DNA from 3 places in the Chromobacterium fluminis genome. Region 2 is predicted to be linked to each of the others. Evidence: predicted binding sites of a transcription regulator. Region 2 holds the regulator's gene; each other region holds the start of a gene.

Region 1 (2,270 bases), on a different contig from region 2:
CATGATCAGTTGATAGGCTTTCTAATAAGGTTGGCCCGCATGACAGCGGCTCTGCTCAAGCTCGCGAAATGAAAAACATGAATCACGCCTCCACACTCGCCTACGTCGCGGCCGAAGCCGCCTCCAAACAGACCGTGCTGCGACAGCACCCCGGGCGCTACCTATTAAGCGCCGGCATGGCCGGCGCGCTGATCGCCGTCGTGCTCAGCGTCAGCCTCAAGCTGGGCCAGGTCTTCTTCGCCGTCGGCTCTCCCGGCTACTACATCGCCGTGGCCGGCTTCTTCGGCGTGGCCCTGGTCAGCATCATCGTTTGCAAGCTGGAGCTGTTCACCAGCAACGTCATGTACTTCAGCATCGGCGTGCTCAGCGGCGATTGCCGCGTGTGCAATCTGCTGCGCAGCTGGACCATGGTCTATCTGGGCAATTTGCTGGGCGTGTTGTTGTTCACCGCGGTGTTTGCCGGAGCGGGCGGCATGGGCAGCCTGCCGGCCGACCATCTGCTGTTCAACGTGGCCGCGCACAAGGTTCACGCCGGCGCTTGGGAAATCTTCTGGAAGGGCGCGCTGTGCAACTGGGTGATCTGTCTGGCGGTATGGGTGCCGTTGCGCATGGCCGGCGACGCGGCCAAGATGCTGATGATCCTGCTGCTGGTCTTCGTGTTCTTCTTCTCCGGCTTTGAGCACAGCATCGCCAATATGGCCTTCTTCTCGCTGGCCCTGTTGCACGGCATGCAAGGCCTGGACGCCGCCGCTATCCTGCACAATATGATTCCGGCCACCCTGGGCAATATCGCCGGCGGCGCGCTGGGCGTGGGCCTAGTGGTCTACTTGCTGGAGCGTCACACCCTGCCGGTGCGTCGCGAAGCCGCAAAACCGGCCGCGACGGCGCTCGGAAGCCGTGTTTGATGTTCGTTTTCGAATGTAATGCGCCGGCTACAATGACGGCGTGTTGATGGTGGATTTCAGGGTATTGAAAATAAAGCGTTTTTTAAGGAATTTTGCCGGCGCGGCACCCGGTTTGGAAACCGGGTTTTAGTCTGCGGCATTTGATCTTGATCAAACGATTTTTTTCGAAACCGAATGTACAATATGTTCAGTACTCAACATTTACTGATAGTTACTAGGAGGCACACATGGATGCTCTGAATCGTGACGCGACTCAAGCCAACCCCTGGCGCGATTTCACCGGTGGTGAATGGCAAAGCAAGGTGGATGTCCGCAACTTCATCCAGCTGAACTACAAGCCGTTTGAAGGCGACGCCAGCTTCCTGGCGCCCGCTACCGCGCGCACCCAAAAGCTGTGGGACACCCTGAGCGAGTTGCTGAAAGAAGAACGCGCCCGTGGCGTGCTGGACGTAGCCGCGGACCGCGGCAGCTCCATCACCGCGCATGACGCCGGCTACATCGACCAAGCCAGCGAAGTCATCGTCGGCCTGCAAACCGATGCGCCGCTCAAGCGCGCCATCATGCCCAACGGCGGTCTGCGCATGGTTGAAAACGGCCTGGAAGCCTTCGGCTTCAAGCTGGACCCGGTCATCAAGGACGTGTGGACCCACTACCGCAAGAGCCACAACCAGGGCGTGTTCGACACCTACACCCCGGACATCATGGCCGCGCGTAAATCCGGCGTGATCACCGGCTTGCCGGACGCCTACGGCCGCGGCCGCATCATCGGCGACTACCGCCGCGTGGCCCTGTACGGCACCGACTTCCTGCGCGCCGAACGCCAAAAAGTATTCCATGAGCTGGACGACGCCGTTTTCAACGAAGACGTGCTGCGCCTGCGCGAAGAACTGTCCGAACAATTCCGCGCGCTGGACGAACTGAAGCAAATGGCCGCCAAATACGGCTTCGACATCAGCCGCCCGGCCGTCAACGCCCGCGAAGCGGTGCAGTGGACCTACTTCGCCTACCTGGCCGCCGTGAAAGAACAAAACGGCGCCGCCATGTCCTTCGGCCGCGTCGCCACCTTCCTGGACGTCTACATCGAGCGCGATCTGGCCTCCGGCGCGCTGACGGAAGAACAAGCCCAGGAAATGATCGACGACCTGGTGATCAAGCTGCGCATCGTGCGCTTCCTGCGCACCCCGGAATACGACCAACTGTTCTCCGGCGACCCGACCTGGGTGACCGAATCCATCGGCGGCATGGGCGAAGACGGCCGCACCCTGGTGAGCAAGAGCAGCTTCCGCTTCCTCAACACCCTGTACAACCTGGGCCCGGCGCCGGAACCCAACCTGACCGTGTTGTGGTCCACCCAGCTGCCGCGCG
Region 2 (2,270 bases):
GGTGCCGCCGCCGAAATGCAGCTGTATCACCTGCTCTCGACGGCCCAGACAGGAGGCGACCATCCGGACTTCCTTTTCCAGGTAGTCCAGATACAAGTCGGCTTTGCCGCTGTCCTTGGTGATGATCTTGTTGCAACCGCAGTAGTAGCAGATAGTGTTGCAAAAAGGTATATGAGCGTACAATGATAAAGGTTTCCGGTTGGCGCCGATGCTGCGCTGCCGTAGCCAGTGGATGTAGTCTCTTTCGGCAAAACCCGGCGTAAAGCGATCCGCTGTCGGGTATGACGTATATCTAGGACCTGTCCCGTCGAGGCGTTCAATCAGAGCGCGGTCGAATTCAAAATGGGCAGGAGAAAATGGGTGGGTGGTCTTCATGTCGTATTTGGATAGCAAAACCTCTGGTGGACTGGTAAATTTGCGGAAATCCTGCGAATTTCGCTTTGATAAGGGTCAAGCTTCATCGCAAGCTTGTACTAAACATGCCATGTCCGATCAGAATCATATCTCTTTGCATAACCTGAAGGTCTCCTGCTCCAACTGCAGCCTGAAGGAACTCTGTCTGCCTGTGGGGCTCAACCGCGAGGAGCTGACCCAGCTTGACGCGGTGATCCGCCAGAGCCGTCGTTTGAAGCGCGGCGAATACCTGTTCCGAAGCGGCGAGGGCTTCCGCTCTCTGTTCGCGGTGCGTACCGGCTTCTTCAAGACCAGCGTGGCCAGCCAGGACGGCCGCGAACAGGTGACCGGCTTCCACATGTCCGGCGAACTGATGGGTTTGGACGGCATTTCCGCCAATGTTCACGGTTGCGACGCCATCGCGCTGGAGGACAGCGAGGTGTGCGAGTTGCCGTTCAGCCGCATGGAGAGCCTGGGTCGCGAAATTCCCACCTTGCAGCACCACTTCTACCGACTGATGAGCCGCGAGATCGTTCGCGATCAAAATGTAATGTTGCTATTGGGCAACATGAAGGCGGAAGAACGTCTAGCCGCTTTCTTGCTCAATTTGTCCCAGCGTCTGTCCACCCGGGGCTTCGCCGCCAATGATTTCATCCTGCGCATGAGCCGCGAGGAAATCGGCAGCTTCCTGGGGTTGAAACTGGAAACCGTCAGCCGCACGCTGTCCAAGTTCCAGCAGCAAGGCTGGATCACGGTAGACCATAAGCATATCCAGCTAGTGATGGTGGATGAGTTGAAGGCGCTGATTTCCGGCTGCGCCCACGCCAACGGCCATTGATTCCGCCGCTTAGGCAGAGTCGTGAAAGACGCAAGAGCGTGTTTACGATCTTGCGAGCTAAGGCGAGACAAGGCGAAAGCGGCTGAGAAAGCGGAATGTACACGTGGTACATGAGCATTTCGAAGCTGGTTTCAACGCCGTATCGCCGACGCGCAGCGGATTGTAAACAGGTTCTTAGGCAAGCCATCGGGCTTGCCTTTTTTCATGGGGACGGCGCGCAGTCGGCGATTTGCCGCAGCAGCCGCGACAAGGGCGCTTCTTGAGGCCATCCGGGCGGCACGGCGAAGCCGCGCGCCACTTCGTGCCAGTCGCCGTCGGGGCCGGGTTGCAGTTCGGCCAGCAGCTGCGGCGCCTCGGCCTGTTCCAGCCGCGCGCGCAGTTCCGCCGCGTCGGCGGTGTGTTCCCGCGAGAGGCGCGCCGGCGCCAGCCAGCTGAGCCTGGGCAGCCAGGCCCAGCGGGAGTCCGCGTTCAACGCAGGCCAGTCGCCGCGCAGCGGCCAGTATTGCCCGTAGAGGGGCAGAGCGCCGGGCGGAGGTTCCGGCGAGGTGTCCAGGGCGTGGAACAGCCAACCGCTGAGCCGGGCGCCGACAGCGCAGCCGTCGAAGCCCGCCGGCAGCGCAGCTTGCGCCGCGGGATGGCGGGACAGGCGCAGCTGGGTCTGCAGCTTATGGGCTTTCAGCGCCCAGGCGTCGCGCAGGCTGGGGCCGGTCAGCGTATCGGCGCTGCGGCCTAGTTGCAGGTAGAACTTGCTGGCGGCTTCCAGATGCAGCGGTTGGCCGTCGAGGCGCAAAAGGAAGTCGAATTCGCCGACGGTGCGGCCGTCCGGACCGCGCACCGGCAGATTGCTGGCGACCAGTTCGATGTGCGGCGCCAAGCGGAACCAGAAGGACAGCAAGCGCTCGGCGTAATGGCCCAGACGGCGGGTGGGCTGGCGCGCCAGCCAGTGCTGCAGCTCGGCCGGATCGGCGTCCAGCGCTTGCAGCAAGGCCGGGCCGTCTGCCCCCAGCAGCCGTTGTGGCGGGATGTCCGCGCCGCTGCG
Region 3 (2,270 bases), on a different contig from region 2:
TCGCGGTGGGCGCGGTCGCTGAAATTGGTCAGCAGAATCTGCATTCGCGTGTAGCGATCAGTGCGATTGTGAAGCTGCTCTATCAGCGCCAGGGTTTGCGGCCGGTTGGCCGCCTGATACAGCGCCAGGTGGAAGCGTGAATTCAGAATGCCCCAGGCGCCGACATCCCGTTGGCGCAGCGCCTCTTCGAATTGCGTCAGCAGCGCGCCGGCCGCGTCCAGGTCCGCCTGGGTTTGCCGCGGCACGGCCTCTAGCAACATATCGCATTCCAGCAGCACTCTCACCCGCAGCAATTCCATCACTTCCGGCAGCGACAGTTGGGCGATCACCGCGCCGCGCCGCTCGGTAATCGCCACCAATCCCTCTGCCTCCAGTTGGCGCAGCGCCTCGCGCAAGGGAACCCGGCTGACGCCCAATTCCTTGGACAGCGCTTCCTGGCGCAGTTGAGTGCCGGCAGGCCATTCTCCCAGCAAGATGCGCTGTCGCAGCGTGTCGGTCGTGGTGGCGGTGAGGGTTTGGCGCGGGGCGGTGGTTCGAGGCATGGTGGTGTCGACGGTTGGGATTCTCAAATTATCACAGGCGCGGGGTGGGCCGGCAATGGTCAAGGCAACGGTGGCTTGACTGCGGCCGGCTTTGATCTTTGTAGGTGCTGTTTACGGATCAGGCTTTAATTTTGTATTCAATTATCGATGGGTTTTTCGTTGTTTTCACAAGTTGATTTGGCGTTAAATATGTTGCAATGCAAGGTGATCAAAAAACAACAAGCAATAACTAGTTGATTTTATTGTGTAAAAAATTAATTTTGATGTAAATCAATGCTTTCTCATCGCTGTCTCCTTTCCATTTCATGTTGGCAAAATTGTATTCAAAAAATGATGGAGTTAGAGTGGCCCCATCACAAGCGAGGAGCAAGAACATGGCGGTGCGCGAATTCGAATGTCTCGATGGCCATACCTGCGGCAACCCCGTGAGGCTGGTGGTGAATGGTGGCCCGCAGCTGGAAGGAGAGACGCAGGCGGAGCGGCGTTTGGACTTCATTCGCCGCTATGACTGGATACGCACCGGCTTGATGTTCGAGCCGCGCGGCCATGCGCAGATGTCCGGCGCCTTCCTGTATCCGTCGACGCGGGAGGATTGCGACATCGCAGTGCTCTACATCGAGACCAGCGGCTGTCTGCCGATGTGCGGCCACGGCACCATAGGCGTGGTCACCATGGCGCTGGAGCACGGGCTGGTGACGCCGGCCGAGCCCGGCGTGTTGAACCTGGATACGCCGGCGGGCAAGGTGGCGGCGCAATATCGGATGGAGGGCGGCAAGGTTGCCGCGGTAACGCTGACCAATGTGCCGTCTTTTCTCTATCTGCGCGATGTGGAGGTTGAAGTGTCGGCGCTGGGGCGTTTGCGGGTGGACATCGCCTACGGCGGCAACTTTTATCCCATCGTCGAGGCGCAGCCGGGCTATCGCGACATGGCGGATTATTCGCCGGCGCAATTGGTGGCGATGGGACGTGAGCTGCGCGAATACCTGAACCGGCATTACGACATCGTTCACCCCTTGGACCCGAATATCAGCGGCGTCCGTCATTGCCAGTGGACCGGGGCGGCCAAGAACGCCGGCTCCAGCGCGGCCAACGCGGTGCTGTACGGCGAGTCGGCGCTGGACCGCTCTCCATGCGGCACCGGCACTTCGGCGCGGCTGGCGCAGCGCCATGCGCGCGGCCTGCTCGCCGTCGGCGAGAGTTTCGTCCACGAGAGCCTGATCGGCAGCCAGTTCGTCGGCCGCGTGCTGGCTGAGACTCAGGTTGGCGATTACCCGGCAATCGTGCCCTCGGTGCAGGGCTGGGCGCGCTTCACCGCTTACAACCGCATCCTGCTGGACGACGCCGATCCCTATGTTCACGGTTTCGAGGTGGCCTGAGCATGAGCGAGCGAATCATTGTCGTCGGCGCCGGCATCGTGGGCATCGCCACGGCGCTGCAATTGCGGCTGGCCGGCCTGGAGGTGTTGTTGCTGGACCGCGGCGAGCCGGCGCGGGAAACCAGCTACGGCAACGCCGGCGCGCTGGCGGTCAGCGATGTGATCCCGCTGGCCGAGCCCGGCGTCTGGCGGCGACTGCCCGGCTGGCTGCTGGATCCGCTGGGGCCGCTGGCGGTGCGTTGGCGTTATCTGCCGACGCTGGCGCCGTGGTTGGCGCGCTTCGCATTGGCCAGCCGGCCGGCGCGGGTGGCTTCGCTGACCCGAGCGCTGGCGGCCTTGTTGAACCGAGCCGC

What was found. Region 2 encodes FNR, which switches genes on or off when oxygen is low (the NO sensors DNR and NnrR bind a similar motif). Its sites were predicted from a motif close to TTGATNNNNATCAA; they were not measured.
Region 1: pflB (formate C-acetyltransferase) is a predicted target of FNR. The motif match lies at 1,046-1,059, and genes of this name have one in related genera.
Region 3: HA052_RS09810 (4-hydroxyproline epimerase) is a predicted target of FNR. The motif match lies at 803-816, and genes of this name have one in related genera.

Annotation. Positions count from the first base shown of each region.
Region 1 is NZ_JAAOMA010000032.1:56,497-58,766, forward strand. It holds gene HA052_RS19195 (formate/nitrite transporter family protein) at 78-905, shown strand; gene pflB (formate C-acetyltransferase) at 1,133-2,270, shown strand, end outside.
Region 2 is NZ_JAAOMA010000018.1:22,482-24,751, reverse strand. It holds gene hemN (oxygen-independent coproporphyrinogen III oxidase) at 1-375, opposite strand, end outside; gene fnr (fumarate/nitrate reduction transcriptional regulator Fnr) at 485-1,231, shown strand; gene HA052_RS13830 (DUF1853 family protein) at 1,434-2,270, opposite strand, start outside.
Region 3 is NZ_JAAOMA010000011.1:59,320-61,589, forward strand. It holds gene HA052_RS09805 (GntR family transcriptional regulator) at 1-542, opposite strand, end outside; gene HA052_RS09810 (4-hydroxyproline epimerase) at 917-1,918, shown strand; gene HA052_RS09815 (NAD(P)/FAD-dependent oxidoreductase) at 1,921-2,270, shown strand, end outside.